4 regions of the Pectobacterium colocasium genome follow, and region 1 is predicted to be linked to each of the others. Evidence: predicted binding sites of a transcription regulator. Region 1 holds the regulator's gene; each other region holds the start of a gene.
What was found. The regulator sigma-54, encoded in region 1, starts transcription at its own class of promoters, with help from an activator protein. The targets are predictions, from matches to a motif close to GTTGGCACANNTTTCGCTNT.

Region 1 (4,908 bases):
GCTTCGACCTCGATGAGCCGTCCTTTGGCGGAGTCCAGCATCAGCATGGCAATCACGCTGCTGGCTTCGGCTTCGGTGCCGCTGTCATTGCGCAGCATTACCTCTGCATCAAAGCTCTGCACCAGCTCGAACAACTTCATCGCTGGGCGAGCGTGCATGCCCAGCTTGTTTTTGATTTCAACCGTTTGCCGGACTGTCATGGGTTACCTGGCTGTACTGGTTTGCCAACGATTACGAGGGTTTACGCTTTTCCAGCGTACGGTGGCGCGACTGGACGTTCTTACCGCGTGAGCGGAAGTAGTCTGCCAACTGCTCGGCGACGTAGACGGAACGGTGTTTACCGCCGGTACAGCCAATGGCGACAGTCAGATAACTGCGGTTATTGGTTTCCAGCATCGGCAGCCACAGTTCCAGATAGCTGCGGGTCTGGTAGATGAAATTGTGAACTTCCGTATGCCTGTCGAGGAAGGACGCAACGGGCTTATCCAGACCGGTCATCGGGCGCAGTTTCGGATCCCAGTGCGGGTTCGGCAAGAAACGCACGTCAAAGACGTAATCCGCATCGATGGGGATACCGTGCTTGAAACCGAATGACTCGAACACCATCGTAAGCTCACGTTCCCGCTTGCCGAGCAGGCGGGTACGCAGCATCTCAGCCAGTTCATGTACCGACATCTCGGAGGTGTCGATAATCAGATCGGCGCGTGAACGTAGCGGCTCCAGCAGATCGCTTTCTTCATCAATGGCGCTTTCCAGCGACAGATTCTTACTGGAGAGCGGATGCAGGCGACGGGTATCGCTGTAGCGACGGATTAATGTATTGCGATCGGCATCCAGAAATAGCAATTGAGGCGAGAAGCTTGGCGGCAGTTGCTCCATGGCATGCTCGAAGATCTCTGGCGATTCCGGCATATTGCGCACGTCAATACTGACTGCTGTGGAAATGTTACGTGCCGCAAGCGTATTAGCCAGCTCTGGCAGTAGAACCACAGGCAGGTTATCTACGCAGTAGAACCCCATATCTTCCAGTGCGCGCAGGGCTACAGATTTCCCTGAACCTGAGCGACCACTGACAATCATCAGCACCATCTGACGACTCCCCTCTGGCAACGTGACGGCGAATTCTCATTGCCACTGTTTTTATAAAAAAGTGATGTATAGCTAGAAAAATGACGGCTTCGCGTAGGGATTGCAAGCATTCTCTGAACCCAACGCGGATCGCCCGTCATCGTGAGCATGACGATCGACCGGCTTAACCGGCTTCCGTCATAATCTGGTACAGCTCTTCATCGCTTTGCGCCGCACGCAGGCGTCGGCAAACCGTTTTATCCGCCAGCCGCTTGGCAACAAGCGACAGGGTATGCAAATGGGTTTTACATTGTTCCGCCGGAACCAGCAAGGCAAAAAGCAGATCAACAGCCTGATTATCAATGGCATCGAAAGCGATCGGTTGCTCTAACTGGATGAAAACACCGATGGCACCCAGCGCATTATCGTCTTCCAGCTTGCCGTGAGGAATGGCAATGCCGCCGCCGATTCCCGTGCTGCCCATCCGTTCCCGAGTCAGGATGGCATCAAAGATAATCTGCGAAGGAATGTTAAGCTGCCTGGCGGCCAGCTCACTGATAATTTCCAATGCCCGCTTCTTACTCTGGCAGTGGACAGTGCTTCGGGTGCACTCAGGACGTAATACGCTACTGAGTTGCAATACGGGATCGTGGCTCATTTTATTTTCACTTAATGACGCTTTCACTTCTGGTGATCCCGGCCCATCTGATGGATGGGCCGAGCTTGTTCCTTTGCCAAACGGCAAAGGAGAAAATTAGTGCTGCTTGAGTTTATCTTTATGCTTATTGAGCTGTCTTGCCAGCTTATCAATCAATAAATCTATCGCGGCGTACATATCTTCCGCTTCTGAGGTTGCATGCAGCTCGCCACCGTTCACGTGGAGCGTGGCCTCGGCAATTTGCTGAACTTTTTCCACTCTCAATACCACATTGACCTGATTAATCCGGTCAAAATACTGCTCTAACTTGGCAAACTTGCCATTCACAAAATCACGCAGCGGTTCAGTGATCTCGATGTGGTGTCCGGTAATGTTGAGCTGCATAGTGTCTTCCTTCTCTGTTGAGATCAAATCAGTTGTTTACGCTGATTTGATGGTGGGATAGATAAAGACTCTCGGTATTTTGCCACGGTACGGCGCGCCACGATGATGCCCTGATCGGAGAGCAGCGCCGTCAGCTTGCTGTCGCTTAGTGGTTTGACGGGGTTTTCCGCCGCAATCAGCTTCTTCACCAGCGCGCGAATTGCCGTTGACGAGGCTTCTCCGCCGCTGTCGGTATTCACATGGCTGGAGAAGAAATATTTTAGTTCAAAAATGCCGCGTGGACTGTGCAGGAACTTCTGCGTCGTCACGCGTGAGATGGTGGATTCATGCATATCCACCGCCTGGGCGATATCTGCCAGTACCATAGGTTTCATGAATTCTTCACCCTGCTCGAAGAAATCCTGCTGCTGCTCGACGATGCAGCGGGTCACTTTCAGCAGCGTGTCGTTACGACTTTCCAGGCTTTTGATGAGCCAGCGCGCCTCTTGCAGATTACTGCGGATAAATTGCCCGTCGCTGTCGTTGCGTGCGCTATTGCCCAGTGCCGCGTACTGCTGGTTAATCTGTAGGCGGGGAATGCTGTCGGTATTGAGTTCTACGGCCCAAATGCCCTGGACTTTGCGCACCAGCACGTCAGGGATCACGTATTCAGATTCGCCAGTGTTGATCGACTGCCCCGGCCGTGGATCGAGTGACTGGATCAGCGCCAGCGCTTCTTTCAGCACGTCTTCTTTCAGACGCGTGATGCGGATCAGGCTACGGAAATCATGGTTGGCTAACAGATCGAGATGATCGCTGACGATCAGGCGGGCTTCGGCCAGACGCGGCGTGCTGTCAGCAAACTGGGAAAGCTGCACCAGCAGGCAATCACGCAGATCGCGAGCGGCGACGCCAACAGGATCAAAGCGTTGCACGCGTTTGAGTACGGCTTCGACTTCTTCCAACGTCACATCGTCGTCGCCGATGCTGTCAAGAATGTCCTCCAGCGGTACGGTCAGGTAGCCTGTGTTGTCCACGGCATCAACGATAGAGGTCGCGATAGCGGCGTCGGTGTCGGAAAACGGTGTGAGTTCGACCTGCCACATCAGGTAATCCTGAAGCGTTTGCGTGGTTTCGCCTTGGTAAATTGGCAGTTCTTCATCGCGATAGTCGGTGCCGGTGCCTGACGGTGTGCCTGCGGAGTAAATCTCATCCCAGGTGGCGTCTAGCGGCAATTCTTCCGGCATGTCCTTCTGTTCCAGAGCTTCACCGGTATCCAGTGAATCGCTGTCTGCCTTTTCAAATGACTCGATTTCGTCGTGCTGATCCGTTTGTTCGAGCAACGGATTGCTTTCCAGTGCCTGCTGAATTTCCTGTTGCAATTCAAGCGTGGACAGTTGCAACAGGCGGATGGCCTGTTGGAGCTGTGGGGTCATGGCCAGTTGCTGGCTAAGCCTGAGTTGCAAACCTTGCTTCATAAATCGCGCTAACGTCCCATAAGTGCTGCAAAGAGAAAATAGTACCCTATCAGAGTCGGAAGCCTTCGCCCAGATAGACGCGCTTCACTTGTTCGTCGGCCAGAATATCGGTCGGTGAACCGTGGGCGATCAGGTTGCCTTGACTCACGATATAGGCTCGTTCACAGACATCGAGCGTTTCGCGGACGTTATGATCGGTAATCAACACGCCAAGTCCGCTGTCACGCAGATGTTCAATGATTTTTTTAATATCCAGTACGGAGATCGGGTCTACGCCCGCAAACGGTTCATCCAACAGGATGAACTTCGGCTTTGCCGCCAGCGCACGCGCAATCTCTACGCGGCGTCTTTCCCCACCGGACAGCGATTGTCCCAGACTATCGCGCAAATGAATAATATGGAATTCTTCCATTAGCTCATTGGCACGATCTTCCTGCTGCTCGGTCGTCAGATCTTTGCGGATCTGCAACACCGCCATCAGGTTGTCATAGACGCTTAAGCGACGAAAAATAGAGGCTTCCTGCGGCAGGTAGCCGATGCCGCGCAGCGCACGTTCGTGCAGGGGAAGCAGGCTGATGTCGTCGTTGTCGATGACAATACGCCCTTCATCACGGGGGACGATACCCACGACCATGTAGAACGTTGTCGTTTTACCAGCACCGTTCGGCCCGAGCAGGCCGACGATTTCACCGGAATTGACAGTGAGGCTGACGTTTTCGACGACCTTACGGCCTTTGTACGCCTTAGCCAGATTTTCTGCGGTTAATGTTGCCATAACTTATTCAGTGACCCGTGGTTGCGGTTGTTGAGAACGAGAAGGCTGGCTCTTGTTCTCTTTCTCCTGAAGCTGAGAGGGAACCAACACCGTCGTCACGCGCTTTCCTTTTTCGCTGGTCGCTTCCATCTGCTGCTGTTTCACCAGATAGGTGATGCGATCGCCTTTTACATTGCTATCCTGCTGTTCCAGATAGGCATTGCCTGTCAGCACCAGAAAGTCTTTGGCCAGTTCGTAGCGGATTTTCTGCGCGTGGCCTTTAACCGGTTTGCCGTTGTCCTGCATCTGGTAGAACGTCACGGGGTTACCGTAGCCTTCCACCACTTCACTGCCTTGCGCGCCCTGTGGGCGCGTCACGACGACCTTGTCAGCTTTTACTTCAATCGTCCCTTGCTTCACGACAACATTACCGGTGAACGTCACCGTGTTGCCCTGCATGTCCAGAGACTGCTGTGCGGAATCAATGCGAATCGGTTGGTTGCTATCGCCAGTGACGGCAAAGGCGGAAACGCTGACGGCGAACAGCGAGCTGGCGATCAGGGTGTTACGCATCGGATTATTGGTTT
Region 2 (4,908 bases), 400 kb from region 1:
TGCCGCCAGCCTGACGAACATTGAGATTCATTTTCCCGTTATCGTCACCGAATATGCGGTAACCCAACACACGCTCGCAGAGCCGCGTGGCTTTTTGTTCGTCATCGCCCTGCTCAACGCCCAGTAAGATCAGCAAACCTTTATCGATTTCCCCAACCACACTGCCTTCTACCGTAACGCTGGCGCTGGATACTCGCTGAATTAGCGCAATCATAAAACCCAACTACTCCTGATGTCATCATTCCCAATAGAGGCCGTGTCCGCCCCTGCGATATAAATCATGCTTTAGCTGTCGTTGCCTGCATAGCAAAAAAATCCGGCACCACCTGACGATCGGTCACCAGAATGCTGTGAATGCCCAAACTCTGGGCAGCATCAACGTTTGCGGCATTATCGTCAAAAAAGACGGCCTGCGCTGGCGTCACGCCTTCCTGCGTCAGAACATACTGATAAATCGCCAATTCTGGCTTACGTAATCCAATGTCTTGTGACAGATAGATTCTGTCGGCCGCCGCCCCCACTTCCGGGAACAATGCCGGCCAGTGTGAACAATGGAGGCGATTGGTATTCGACAGAATCACCACGCGGTGACCTTCCTGACGCAGGCGCTGCATGATGTCGATAACCTCAGAACGCAATGCGACAAAGATAGCCTGCCAGCCAGCGGTGAATTGCTCGAAGCTCAGGGCGATGCCCATTTCCTGACACAGTCTGGTCGCAAATTCTTCATCGCTAATCTCGCCCCGCTCATGCTGTTCAAATGCTTCCCCCATCACAAAACGTTCTTGCAACGTCGCGAGCGGCGCACTGCTCAGATTACTCCAGACGCCTAATACTCTTTTGAAATCAATATCAATGACGACATTACCTAAATCAAAAATATACAGCATGGCAGCCTCCTCCTGACGTAATCGTAGGATTTTCACTGTAGCGGGAAATGGCGAAACTGAACAGGGAGGAAATATAAGGAAAGGTTAAAGTGGAAGAAAACGCATAAAATTCAGGGCACCCGAAGGTGCCCTGTTGCGTAACAGACAAACCCGTCTGAAATTAGACGTCTTTGCTGCCGCGGCTAGCGCGTTTACGGTCGTTTTCGGTCAGATGACGCTTACGAATACGGATAGACTGTGGCGTTACTTCAACCAGTTCGTCGTCATCAATAAACTCCAGCGCTTGTTCCAGAGACATTTTGATCGCCGGAACCAGCGTGGTTGCTTCGTCAGTACCTGATGCACGCATGTTGGTCAGTTTCTTACCGGTCAGACAGTTTACTGTCAGATCGTTAGAACGTGAGTGAATACCGATGATCTGGCCTTCATACACTTCTGCACCGTGTCCGAGGAACAGCTTACCGCGATCTTGCAGGCTGAACAGCGCAAACGCGACGGCTTTACCTTGACCGTTAGAGATCAGCACGCCGTTCTGACGTTGGCCGATATCGCCTGGACGCACGTCATCGTAGTGGCTGAACGTGGAGTACAGCAGACCCGTACCAGACGTCATGGTCATGAATTCGGTACGGAAACCGATCAGGCCACGAGCAGGGATCAGGTAATCCAGACGGATACGACCCTTGCCATCTGGAATCATGTCTTTCACATCACCTTTACGCTCACCCATGGCTTGCATGACTGAACCCTGGTGCTGTTCTTCGATATCCAGCGTCACGTTTTCAAACGGTTCCTGATTACGGCCGTCGATAACGCGGTTAATAACTTTTGGACGTGATACGGCCAGTTCAAAGCCTTCACGACGCATGTTTTCGATCAGAACCGACAGGTGCAATTCACCACGGCCAGAAACGCGGAACGCATCAGCGTCTTCGGTTTCGTCAACGCGCAGGGCAACGTTGTGTACCAGTTCTTTGTTCAAACGCTCCAGAATCTGGCGCGACGTAACATACTTACCTTCTTTACCACAGAACGGTGAAGTATTGACGTTGAAGAACATGGTAACGGTAGGTTCATCGACGCTCAGTGCTGGCAGCGCTTCGACATTCTGCGGATCGCAGATGGTGTCGGAAATATTCAGCTCGCCCAGACCGGTGATCGCGATGATATCGCCAGCTTCCGCTTCGGTTGCGTCGATACGCTCCAGACCCAGGTGAGTCAGAACTTTACCGACTTTACCGTTACGGGTTTTGCCTTCGCTATCAACAATAATCACTTGTTGGTTAGGCTTAACTTTACCGCGCTTGATACGGCCGATGCCGATAACGCCAACATAGTTGTTGTAGTCCAGCTGAGAAATTTGCATCTGGAACGGTGCATTCATCTCAACCTGAGGCGGAGACACGTGATCGACAATCGCCTGATACAGCGGGGTCATGTCTTCCGCCATGTCGGTATGATCGAGACCCGCGATACCATTCAGCGCAGAAGCATAAATGATCGGGAAATCCAGCTGCTCGTCAGTTGCATCCAGGTTCACGAACAGGTCGAATACCTGATCGACAACCCAGTCAGGACGCGCGCCAGGACGGTCAACTTTGTTGATAACCACAATCGGTTTCAGACCGTTGGCAAATGCTTTTTTGGTCACGAAACGCGTTTGCGGCATCGGGCCATCCATCGCATCAACAACCAGCAGTACCGAGTCAACCATCGACATTACACGCTCAACCTCGCCGCCGAAGTCGGCGTGTCCCGGGGTATCTACGATGTTAATGCGGTAGTCTTTCCAATTAATGGCGGTATTTTTTGCGAGGATGGTAATTCCACGCTCTTTCTCCAAATCGTTGGAGTCCATTACACGCTCGGTTGCTTCGACACGTTCACCGAACGTTCCGGATTGTTGCAACAGCTTGTCAACCAGGGTGGTTTTCCCATGGTCAACGTGCGCAATAATGGCGATGTTACGCAAATTTTCGATCACAGCTTTGCCTCAGGCATTTAGAAATAGCGCGCTATTGTACACGTATTAATCGAGGGACTAAACAAGATCACAAGCATCTATGATAAACAACCTAGAGCTGCTTGCTTTGTGATCCCTTTCACGGTGCAAAAGCGCTACAAGCGAACACAAATGCACTAAATAAGTGCAATAATTCACATACAGGGCACCGTTTTGGTGCTTTAAACTATAATGGTGCAGTGGATTTCCGTGAGAAAGCCCCAAGTAGCAACACATTGCACACATTTAAAAAGTTGGCACACTTTTAGCTTTAGTCTACTCACGGCAACAACATCAATCCACAACGATATTCGTTCCACGACGATAAATGACCAATCGGGAGAACCAAGTATGTCCGCAGAACATGTTTTGACGATGCTGAATGAGCACGAAGTGAAGTTTGTTGATTTACGCTTCACGGATACTAAAGGTAAAGAACAGCACGTCACCATTCCGGCTCATCAAGTTAATGCCGACTTCTTCGAAGAAGGTAAAATGTTTGATGGTTCCTCGATTGGCGGCTGGAAAGGTATCAACGAGTCAGACATGGTTCTGATGCCCGATGCCAGCACAGCGATGATCGACCCGTTCTTCGAAGATTCTACGCTGATCATTCGTTGTGACATTCTTGAACCAGGCACCATGCAGGGTTATGACCGCGACCCGCGTTCTATCGCGAAACGTGCGGAAGATTTCCTGCGTTCTTCTGGCATTGCCGATACCGTTCTGTTTGGGCCTGAGCCAGAATTCTTCCTGTTCGATGACATCCGTTTCGGCAGCAGCACGTCCGGTTCTCACGTTGCTATCGACGATGTTGAAGCTTACTGGAACTCCGGTAAAGAATACGAAGGCGGTAACAAAGGTCACCGTCCAGGTCTGAAAGGCGGCTACTTCCCGGTTCCACCAGTCGATTCATCACAGGACATCCGTTCTGCTATGTGTCTGACTATGGAGCAGATGGGTCTGGTTGTTGAAGCTCATCACCACGAAGTCGCAACCGCTGGTCAGAACGAAGTGGCTACCCGCTTCAACACCATGACCAAAAAAGCTGACGAAATTCAGATCTACAAATATGTCGTGCATAACGTGGCTCACGCCTACGGCAAAACTGCGACCTTTATGCCAAAACCTATGTTCGGTGATAACGGTTCTGGTATGCACTGCCACATGTCTCTGTCTAAAGACGGCACTAACCTGTTCGCTGGCGACAAATACGGCGGCCTGTCTGAACTGGCTCTGTTCTACATCGGCGGTGTTATCAAGCACGCTAAAGCCATCAACGCCTTGGCGAACCCGACCACCAACTCCTACAAGCGTCTGGTCCCTGGTTACGAAGCTCCAGTTATGCTGGCTTACTCTGCCCGTAACCGTTCTGCTTCAATCCGTATTCCGGTTGTTGCCAGCCCGAAAGCACGTCGTATCGAAGCGCGCTTCCCGGATCCAGCAGCTAACCCATACCTGTGCTTCGCTGCACTGCTGATGGCTGGCCTCGACGGCATCATCAACAAAATCCACCCTGGCGATGCGATGGACAAAAACCTGTACGATCTGCCTCCAGAAGAAGAAGCAGAGATTCCAAAAGTTGCAGGTTCTCTGGACGAAGCCCTGGCTGCACTGAACGAAGACCGCGAGTTCCTGACCCGTGGTGGCGTGTTCACCGACGACGCTATCGAAGCGTATATCGAACTGCGTAAATCTGAGATTGACCGCGTTCGTATGACGCCGCACCCAGTTGAGTTCGAACTGTACTATAGCGTTTAATAACAACAGCGTTTAATAACGACAGCATGGTTGGGTGTGCTGATACCCAACCATGCCCGATAAACAACAGAATACTAAGAAGTTTGTTCTTGTTGCCGTGGAAACGCTTCAGCCCATCTTCGGATGGGCTTTTTTCACCACCGGCATTGGCCGTTGCGACGTAACATCCATCATTCACACTACAATGCACCACGATGGTGCGGGAGTCTGCGTTATGGCAACAGGCACGCTGCCCGATGCTGGGCAGATCCTCAA
Region 3 (4,908 bases), 690 kb from region 1:
CCAGCCGAGCGGGAGTAACGGATAGATCGTAAAGTCGCTGTAAACACGTCCATGTGCGCTCGGCTTGCGCCATCCATGGCGCAAACGCTTTACTCTTCTATTCCGTTACTCCCGTTTTCGTTCGGTAAATAGGTTTGTCTGCGGTCTACAGCGCCCCGATTTTCGGGGCGTTTTTTATTTGATGCCCAACCGCTTCGCCAGCCGATGCAGGTTGCCGCTGTCTAGTTCAAGTTCCCTTGCGCAGGATGACCAGTTGCCCTCATGGCGTGCCAGCGTTTGTTGGATGACTCGACGCTGATAGTCGTCCGTTGCTTCTCGCAGCCCCCCTTTGATGAAAGACGCTGGTGCCGTGTCGATAGCGCTCGACGCCCCTGCGGCGGCATGAACAGGCAGGGAGGGAAGCTCAAGATTGAAATGCTCACGCCCCAACAGCACCTCGCCCGATTCCTGTCCTGCTCTCGCCAGCACGGTGGCACGGTAAATGGCGTGTTCCAGCTCGCGCACATTCCCCGGCCAGTCGTACTGTTCCAATAGCGCGCCCGCGTCGGCCGTTAACGCCAGACGCGCCAGCCCCAGTTGCACGCGGCTGCGCTCACAGAAGAACCCCGCCAACAGCGCCACATCCTGACGACGCTCGCGCAGCGGCGGTACGGATAGCGGGAACACGCTCAGACGGTGGAACAAGTCAGCACGAAAAGCGCCATCCAGCACCGCCTGCCGCAAGTCACGGTTGGTCGCCGCCAGCACGCGCACGTTCACTTTCAGGCTATTGTCATCACCCACGCGCTGGAGATCGCCGTACTGCAATACGCGCAGCAGCTTCGCCTGTAGCGTCAGCGACAGTTCGCCAATCTCATCCAGAAACAGCGTGCCGTTATCCGCCATTTCAAACTTGCCGGTGCGATGATGGATCGCTCCGGTAAACGCGCCCTTCACATGACCAAACAGCTCACTCTCCGCCACCGATTCCGGTAGCGCGGCGCAGTTCAGATAGACCAGAGGATGCGCTGCCCGGCAGGAACCGCGATGAATCGCCCGCGCCACCAGCTCTTTACCGACGCCGGTTTCTCCCATAATCAGCACGTTCAGATCGGAACCCGCGACAATATCGACTTCCTTCTTAAGCCGCTGCATCGGTTCCGACAGCCCTACCATTTCCTCCACGCTTTCCGCTGCCGGACTTTCGGCACGCACCGGGGCGGGCAACTGTCGCTCAAGACGTTCCATCAACAGCGCATTGCTCAGCGCCGCCGCCGCCATCGCCCCCACCAGCCGCAGTTCTTCATCGCTAAAATGGTCGAACTGACAGGGATCCATGCCGTCCACAGTCAGCGCACCGATCAGATTCTGATTAGCAAACAGCGGCAAGCCGACGCAAGCATGCACCTTAAGATCTTCCTGACTGGGGATCAGGCCGTCATAGGGATCGGGAAGCTGGCTATCTGCCGGAAAGCGCACCACATCGCCCGCACGGGCAATGGCCTCCAGACGGGGATGATCGGACAGGCGAAAGCGTCGCCCCAGCACGTCCGGCGCCAGACCGTCGATCGCCAACGGGCGAAACAGCTGATTTTCATAACGCAGCAGCGCCGAGGCATCACAGCGCAACAGCTGGCGCAGGCTGTTAATCAAGCGCTGAAAACGATCCTGATTCGATAGCCCCATTTGCAACTCGATAGCGATACGGGCAAGGGCATTAATGGAGAGTGTCATGGTGTGTCCTAATGACAGAATCTGTGTCATTAAGACAATAGATAAAACATGTCATTTTGACAACAACTATTTATTAAATCTTTATAAATCAATAGTTTAAAAATTGGCACATTTTCTGCATTCTCTACAGCATATTCCCGTATACGACTATTGAGGTTTCAGAACATGGCAATTCACGTTAAGAACAATATCCACTGGGTTGGACAACGCGACTGGGAAGTGCGCGATTTTCACGGCACAGAGTACAAAACGCTGCAAGGCAGCAGCTACAACAGTTACCTAATCCGCGAAGAAAAAACCGTGCTGATCGATACCGTCGATCACAAATTCAGCCGCGATTTTGTGCAGAACCTGATGGCGGAAGTGGATCTGAACACGATTGACTACATTGTGATCAACCACGCCGAAGAAGATCACGCCGGCGCGCTGAGCGAGCTGATGGCTCGTATTCCCAACACACCGATTTACTGTACTCACAACGCGATCGATTCCATCACTGGCCACCATCATCACCCTGAGTGGCATTTCCATACGGTCAAAACTGGCGACACGCTGGATATCGGTAACGGCAAGCAGTTGATCTTTATCGAGACGCCAATGCTGCACTGGCCGGACAGTATGATGACCTACATGACCGAGGATGCCGTGCTGTTCAGTAACGATGCGTTCGGCCAGCACTACTGCGATGAACACCTGTTCAATGACGAAGTGGATCAGACAGAACTGTTCGAACAATGCCAGCGCTATTTCGCCAACATTCTGACGCCGTTCAGCCGCTTAGTCACCGCCAAGATCCACGAAGTGCTGGGTTTCAACCTCCCGCTGTCGATGGTGGCGACCTCACACGGCGTGGTCTGGCGTGACGATCCTGCCCAGATCATCCACCTGTATCTGAAATGGGCGGACAGCTATCAGGAAGATCGCATCACGCTGTTTTACGACACCATGTCCAATAACACCCGCATGATGGCCGACGCCATTGCACAAGGCATCAACGATGTTGACCCCGGCGTCGCGGTGAAAATCTATAACGTCGCCCGCCACGATAAGAACGAAATCCTGACGCAGGTCTTCCGCTCGAAAGGTGTATTAGTCGGTTCGTCCACCATGAATAACGTGATGATGCCGAAGGTTGCCGCCATGCTGGAAGAGATCACCGGCCTGCGTTTCCAAAACAAGAAAGCCTCGGCGTTCGGCAGCTACGGCTGGAACGGCGGTGCGGTAGATCGCATTCAAACCCGTCTGATGGATGCCGGTTTTGAAACCACGCTGGCGCTGAAAACCAAGTGGCGTCCTGACGGTTCCGCACTGGAAATTTGCCGCGAACACGGCCGCGAAATCGCTCGTCAGTGGGCGCTGCATCCGTTGGATGATACGCCTGCCCGTCGCGTCATTTCCCCCGTAAAACAGGTCGCCGCGCCACAACCGGTGAACACGCCAACGGAGAGCGCCTGTGGTTGCAGTGAAGTCGCAGCGGTGCAGTCAGAAAGCGGCTGTATGCAGTGCAGCGTCTGCCAGTGGATTTACGATCCGACACTGGGCGAGCCGATGCAGGATGTTACACCTGGCACCCAATGGTCGGACGTACCAGACAGCTTCCTGTGCCCAGAATGCGGGCTGGGTAAAGACGTTTTCAATCCGATTCGCTAAGGAGAGGACGATGAAAGATATCGTGATTATTGGCGCGGGCTTCGCCGCCCGCCAGCTCATCCGGCAGCTACGCAAGCTGGATGCGCACTGCCCCATCCGCCTGATCACCGCCGACAGCGGCGATGAGTACAACAAACCGGATTTAAACCATGTGATGAGCCTGCAACAGCACGCCGACGATCTGACCAAGATGCAGGCCACCGCGTTTGCCGAAGAAAACCGCATTACGCTGCTGGCCAATACGCGTGTCACCGCCATTGATCGCCATACGCAACAGGTCGTCTGTGGTACGGAGCGTTACGATTACCATAAGCTGGTGTTCGCAACGGGAGCGAGCGCCATCATGCCGCCAATTCCGGGACGTGAACATATGCTGACGCTCAATAGCCAGCAAGAATACCGCGCCCATGAACGTCGCCTCTGGCAAGCCAAGCACGTACTGGTGCTCGGAGCCGGACTCATCGGCACCGAATTGGCGATGGATTTGGGTCGCGCGGGAAAACAAGTCACACTGGTTGACCGCGCCAGCCACATTCTGCCGGCATTGATACCGCCTGAAGTCAGCGCGCGCCTGCACTTTACACTTACGCAACAAGGGATTTCACTGCTGCTGAACACGACCCTGCAACAGTTGGAGAAAACCGAAACCGGCGTGCTGGCCACATTTACCGATGGCCGAACTGTCGAGGTGGACGAAATCATCTCCGCTATCGGTTTGCAGGCCAACACATTGCTGGCGAAAGCGGCGGGGTTAACGGTGCAGAAAGGCATTCAGACTAATGCGCAGTTACAGACCACCGATCCGCAGATTTATGCGCTGGGCGACTGCGCGGAAATTGGCGGTAAGCTCCTTCCCTTCCTGCAACCCATTCAGCTCAGCGCCATGACGCTGGCGAAGAACCTGCTGGGTGCCAGCGAGTCCCTGACACTGCCGCCGATGCTGGTGAAAATCAAGACGCCGCTGTTTCCTTTACAGATGGCGGGTGATACCACGCGTGGCGACTTGCACTGGCAGCAGGAATGGAACGATCAGGGGATGGTAGCGAAAGCGCTGGATAGTCAGCAGATGTTACGTGCCTTTGTGGTCGGCGGTGAACGGATGAAAGAGGCATTTCCGCTGCTGCGACAGCTTTCCACGGCGAGTGGAACCATGACGAATGTAACTACAGCCTGACACAGCAAAAACAAATAATGCATTTAAAATACATGTTTTCTGGTCAGTCAGCGTGCGGGTTAATAGAATAAAGCCATCGCTTTTGGAATTTACAGAGGTAAAGATGCAAGATCTCATTTGTTATAAGAAGATGCCGCAGTGGAACAGCCAGACGCTGCCTGCTGCGTTTCAGGAAAAGCACAACACGCAGGAAGGTACCTGGGCAAAACTGACCGTGTTGAAAGGGGAAATGACCTTTTCCATGCTGACTGAAGACGGCGAGACGCTGGAGACGTTCCGGTTCTCCGAGCAGAACCAGCCGCCGTTTGTCGCCCCACAGGCGTGGCACCGCATCGTTTCTTTCTCTGACGATCTGGAATGTCAGCTCAGCT
Region 4 (4,908 bases), 960 kb from region 1:
CATCAGACACCGTAACGGTTAACACTGCGTTGTGAGGAAGTGCAATACGCTGACGAATATTCACCGTACCGGTTACTGCTGGCATCGCAACAGCCGGGCGCTGTGAAGAAGCACTGGTGACAGGTGCACCAGTTTGAGGAGAAACGCCATAATCACTCCTCTGTGCACATGCAGCCAGAGTCATCGATAACGTGATACCACCTAAGATATGCCATAATTTCATTCGGTCAGTCTCCTTTATTATTGTCGGACTACCGGTATCGCAAACCGGCACTCATAAAGAGTATGATTCACCCAACACAATAATGATGGTGCAAAATTCTGATATTTTCATGAAAACCGCATATTTATTGCAGAAAGAAAGCCATAAATAGACATTTACACCTTATAAAACAAACAGATGCTTAGCCATTCTCATCCATTGGGGCCGATACCATGAGTCAACCACTACAACACCTTCTCGACCTCCTGCATTTAGAGAAGCTCGAAGAAGGGCTATTTCGCGGACAAAGCGATGATTTGGGGCTGCGCCAGGTCTTTGGCGGGCAAGTCGTAGGCCAGGCCATGTCAGCCGCCAAACAAACCGTTCCCGTCGAGCGCAACATTCACTCTTTCCACAGCTACTTTTTGCTGCCCGGCGACAGCCAGAAACCGATTATTTATGACGTTGAAAACCTGCGCGATGGCAACAGTTTCAGCGCCAGACGCGTCAGTGCCATCCAGAATGGTCGCCCTATCTTTTATATGACAGCCTCTTTTCAAAGCCATGAAGAAGGGTTTGAGCACCAGAATGTGATGCCTGAGGTTCCACCGCCAGAAGCGCTGAAATCCGAGCAGGAAATCGCGCAAGATATGCAGCACCTCTTGCCGCCCCGCTTTCGCGATAAATTTATTCAGGCCAGCCCAATTGAGATGCGCCCGGTTAAATTCCATAACCCCTTAAAAGGCGAAGTGGATGAGCCAGTACGACACGTTTGGTGCCGGGCCAGCGGCCCACTGCCGGATGACAAGCGTATTCACCAATACCTGCTTGGCTATACGTCTGACTGCAACTTCCTACTCACGGCTTTACAACCTCATGGCGTTGGCTTTTTGGAGCCGGGTATGCAGGTCGCCACGATTGATCACTCAATGTGGTTCCACCGTGATTTCCGGTTGGATGACTGGCTGCTCTACACCGTAGAAAGTACATCCGCATCCGGTGCTCGTGGCTTCGTACGTGGGCAGTTCTATACCCGAGAAGGCGTGCTGGTTGCATCCAGCGTACAGGAAGGGGTGATGCGCCGCCGTCAAACGTAAGGATGGTGGCAGCCTCATAACGTAAAACGGGCGTGGAGTTTCCTCCACGCCCGCTTGTTGCATTTGAACAAGCTCAATTATTGGTTGTAAGCGCTCTCGCCATGGCTGTTGACGTCCAGACCTTCGCGCTCTTGATCTTCCGGTACACGCAGGCCGACAATCATATCCGCCACTTTGAAGGCCACGAATGCCACCACGCCAGACCATACCAGAGCAACAATTACGCTAAATAACTGTACCCAAACCTGATGCGCCATCGTCACACCTTCTGCATAGCCAGTACCACCCAGTGAAGCTGAAGTGAATACGCCAGTCAGGATACAGCCAACGATACCGCACACGCCGTGAACACCGAATACATCACAGGGGTCATCCACGCGCAGCCATCTTTTCAGTACGGTTACGCCCCACAGACCTGCGACACCGCCAGCCAGACCGATGATCAATGCACCACCGACGCCCACCGTACCCGCAGCTGGTGTGATTGCTACCAGACCCGCGATACAACCGGAACATGCACCCAGCAGAGAAGGCTTACCGCGCACCATCCACTCACCACCAACCCACGCCAGAATCGCAGCAGCAGTAGCGACAACCGTGTTCAGGAAAGCCAGAGCAGCAATGCCGTTTGCGGCCCCCGCAGAACCCGCGTTAAAGCCAAACCAGCCGATATACAGAATCGCTGTACCGATAAACACCATCGGCAGGTTATGTGGTTTGAAGGCTTCTTTGCCAAAACCAGCGCGTTTGCCCAGCAGGTAAGCACCAACCAACCCAGCAACCGCGGCGTTAATGTGAACCACCGTACCACCCGCGAAGTCCAACGCACCATCCAATGCCAGATAACCACCGCCCCACACCATGTGCGTCATCGGCAGGTAGGAGAACGTCAGCCACAGCGCAACGAAAATCAGTACAGCAGAGAAACGGATACGTTCAGCAATCGCCCCGACAATCAGCGCAACGGTGATGCAGGCAAAGGAAGCCTGATACGCCACGTGTACAAATTGATAGTAGGTGCCGCTAATCGATTCAATCCCGATGCCTTTCAGCATAAACGTACTGAAGCCACCGAAGAAGGCATTACCTTCGCTGAAAGCCAGGCTATATCCGTAAACCACCCACAGGATACAAACCATCGCGAATGTTACGCTCACCTGCGTCATCATGGACAGAACGTTTTTGGAACGAATCAGGCCGCCGTAAAACAGTGCGATGCCCGGTATAGTCATAAAAAGTACCAGCGCGGTACAAATCATAATAAAAGCGTTATCCGCTTTATCAATCGTCGGTGTTGCAGCCATTGCCCAGGACGGGAGTAATGCCGCCACACCGAGACCTAATGAAGAGAGTAATTTTTTCATTTTCATCCATCCCTATTTACGTATCTACGCTAGGTGTTGTTAAAGTGCGGCTTCGTCAGTTTCACCCGTACGAATACGGATAACCCTTTGCAACTCGGCGACAAAAATTTTGCCATCACCAATTTTTCCGGTGTACGCCGCTTTGCTGATAACATCGATCACTTCATCCAATTGGTCGTCTGCAATCGCGATATCAATTTTTACTTTGGGTAAAAAGTTAACGCTATATTCTGCACCACGGTAGAGTTCCGCATGCCCCTTCTGACGACCAAATCCTTTCACCTCAGTGACGGTGAGCCCCTGGATGCCGACAGAAGATAACGCTTCACGTACATCTTCCAGCTTGAATGGTTTTATCACCACAGTAACCAGTTTCATTTGTCTTCCCCCTAGCCATTACGTTCAGGCTTTCGCCCGTCACTTGTTCGATTACACGCTCTATGAAGTAGGTCTACGTCATGACTAAAGCAAAGGGTGTGCCATAAATGATTTATCTGGCATAAATCAGGAAAGAGAACGCGTTTAAAGATGAGAAAGGACAAAAAGCAAACATAACGAGGAAGAAAGGCTGGAAGAATTGGGCAAGAATTGCACTATTTTGGTGCGCAAAGAGTATTTTCAGTGCAGCGTGGGTCAAAACCGGAATCACGATGCTTAATGATGGTGCGAAGCCATGAGCAGACTGTCAGTCTGCACCACTCAAGGCGGTGCAGACCATCGTATGACCTATAATCGAGTCAGGCAATGCAAGGTTCGGTGCTGGTGGCAGCAAGATCCTCTCCGGCCAGTTGCAATTGATACATCTGATAATAGCGCCCCTGCTGTTGCAGCAGTTGCTCATGCGTTCCCCGCTCAACGGTTTGCCCATGATGAAGCACCATGATCGTGTCGGCCTCAACGATGGTAGAAAGCCGATGCGCGATGATAATCAAGGTTGTCTGTTCCCTGATGATACGCAACGCCTTTTGCACAGCCTGTTCCGTACCCGAGTCAATATTCGCCGTCGCTTCATCAAGAATCAGAATTTTAGGCGTTTGCACCAGTACCCGCGCGATCGCTAACAGCTGCTTTTGTCCGGTAGACAAATTATTCCCCTGCTCACCAACGCGCGTATGCAATCCTTCAGGGAAAGTCCGCACCAGCTCAGCCAGCTGTACGACCTCCAACACGCGCCAGACGGCCTCTTCGCTGATATCACGCCCCAGCGTCACATTCACAAACATGGATTCCGCCAGCACAACCGGATCCTGCTGCACCATTGCCACATTTTGGCGCAACACCGCATGAGAGAGCGTAGAAAGCGGCCGGCCATCGAGCCGAATTTCTCCTTCGTCCGGCGTGTAATATCCCATCAGCAAACTGGCCAGGGTGCTTTTTCCGCTGCCCGTATGCCCGACCAACGCGACGAACCCGCGCTCTGGTATCGTCAGAGAAATATGCTGTAGTACGCGTTTTTCGGTGCCATACGAGAAAGAAACATCGTCAATATCGACACGCCCGGTAGCCAGCGGACGCTCATCGTCGCCGTAGCCCTGCTTTGTCCCATCCATCAACTCAAAGATACGCTCACCCGCAACAACCGCCTGCTGCAACATAGACTGCTGGGTTGTCAGTTCAATCAGCGGTTCATTCAGACGCCCCAAATAGTTGATAAACGCATACAAAACCCCGACGCCAACCGACCCCATCGAACTGAAACCAAATTGGATCAACAACCCACACAGCACCATCGCAGCAAACAGGCTCAGCAGTGGCCGCAGCAGGAACCCTTCCAGACGCAACGCCTTCATTCGTGCGTCATAATGCGCGTGGCTGGAGGCTCCCAGTTTCTTGCCAAAGCGAGCCTGCTGGCGGAACTGCTGAATGACGCCCATGCCATTAATCACTTCGTTGAAACCATCATTAATGTCGGCCAGGTAGCTTCGAACCTTGCGCACAATCGGCGTACTGAAACGATGGTACAGCGCCATGACCACCGCGACCGCAGGGAAAATCATCAGTGCAATCAGCGCCATCTGCCAGTTCAGACTGAACATCGCCACCAGCATCGCCCCCACCAGCGCCGCACTGCGTAATACCGTTGACACCACCATGACGTACAGATCTTTAACGACCTCGGTGTCATTGGTGACGCGTGAAATCAGTTGCCCAACGGGTTGCGTATCGAATGTGCTCAGCGGCTGGCGCAACGCCGCATCCATCACATCAATGCGCAGTTGTTGGACGACGCCGACCGCAACGCGGT

Region 2: glnA (glutamate--ammonia ligase) is a predicted target of sigma-54. The motif match lies at 3,146-3,165, and genes of this name have one in related genera.
Region 3: norV (anaerobic nitric oxide reductase flavorubredoxin) is a predicted target of sigma-54. The motif match lies at 1,816-1,835, and genes of this name have one in related genera.
Region 4: glnK (P-II family nitrogen regulator) is a predicted target of sigma-54. The motif match lies at 3,128-3,147, and genes of this name have one in related genera.

Annotation. Positions count from the first base shown of each region.
Region 1 covers NZ_CP084032.1:307,207-312,114, forward strand. The annotation lists gene npr (PTS phosphocarrier protein NPr) at 1-200, opposite strand, end outside; gene rapZ (RNase adapter RapZ) at 232-1,089, opposite strand; gene ptsN (PTS IIA-like nitrogen regulatory protein PtsN) at 1,253-1,726, opposite strand; gene hpf (ribosome hibernation promoting factor) at 1,823-2,110, opposite strand; gene rpoN (RNA polymerase factor sigma-54) at 2,134-3,567, opposite strand; gene lptB (LPS export ABC transporter ATP-binding protein) at 3,617-4,342, opposite strand; gene lptA (lipopolysaccharide ABC transporter substrate-binding protein LptA) at 4,346-4,908, opposite strand, start outside; gene lptC (LPS export ABC transporter periplasmic protein LptC) at 4,899-4,908, opposite strand, start outside.
Region 2 covers NZ_CP084032.1:4,815,190-4,820,097, forward strand. The annotation lists gene dtd (D-aminoacyl-tRNA deacylase) at 1-214, opposite strand, end outside; gene yihX (glucose-1-phosphatase) at 279-890, opposite strand; gene typA (ribosome-dependent GTPase TypA) at 1,051-2,874, opposite strand; gene glnA (glutamate--ammonia ligase) at 3,244-4,653, shown strand; gene glnL (nitrogen regulation protein NR(II)) at 4,868-4,908, shown strand, end outside.
Region 3 covers NZ_CP084032.1:995,944-1,000,851, reverse strand. The annotation lists gene norR (nitric oxide reductase transcriptional regulator NorR) at 175-1,713, opposite strand; gene norV (anaerobic nitric oxide reductase flavorubredoxin) at 1,879-3,363, shown strand; gene norW (NADH:flavorubredoxin reductase NorW) at 3,374-4,537, shown strand; gene tehB (SAM-dependent methyltransferase TehB) at 4,641-4,908, shown strand, end outside.
Region 4 covers NZ_CP084032.1:1,262,587-1,267,494, reverse strand. The annotation lists gene LCF41_RS05580 (YbaY family lipoprotein) at 1-223, opposite strand, end outside; gene tesB (acyl-CoA thioesterase II) at 436-1,299, shown strand; gene amtB (ammonium transporter AmtB) at 1,377-2,663, opposite strand; gene glnK (P-II family nitrogen regulator) at 2,703-3,041, opposite strand; gene LCF41_RS05560 (SmdB family multidrug efflux ABC transporter permease/ATP-binding protein) at 3,401-4,908, opposite strand, start outside.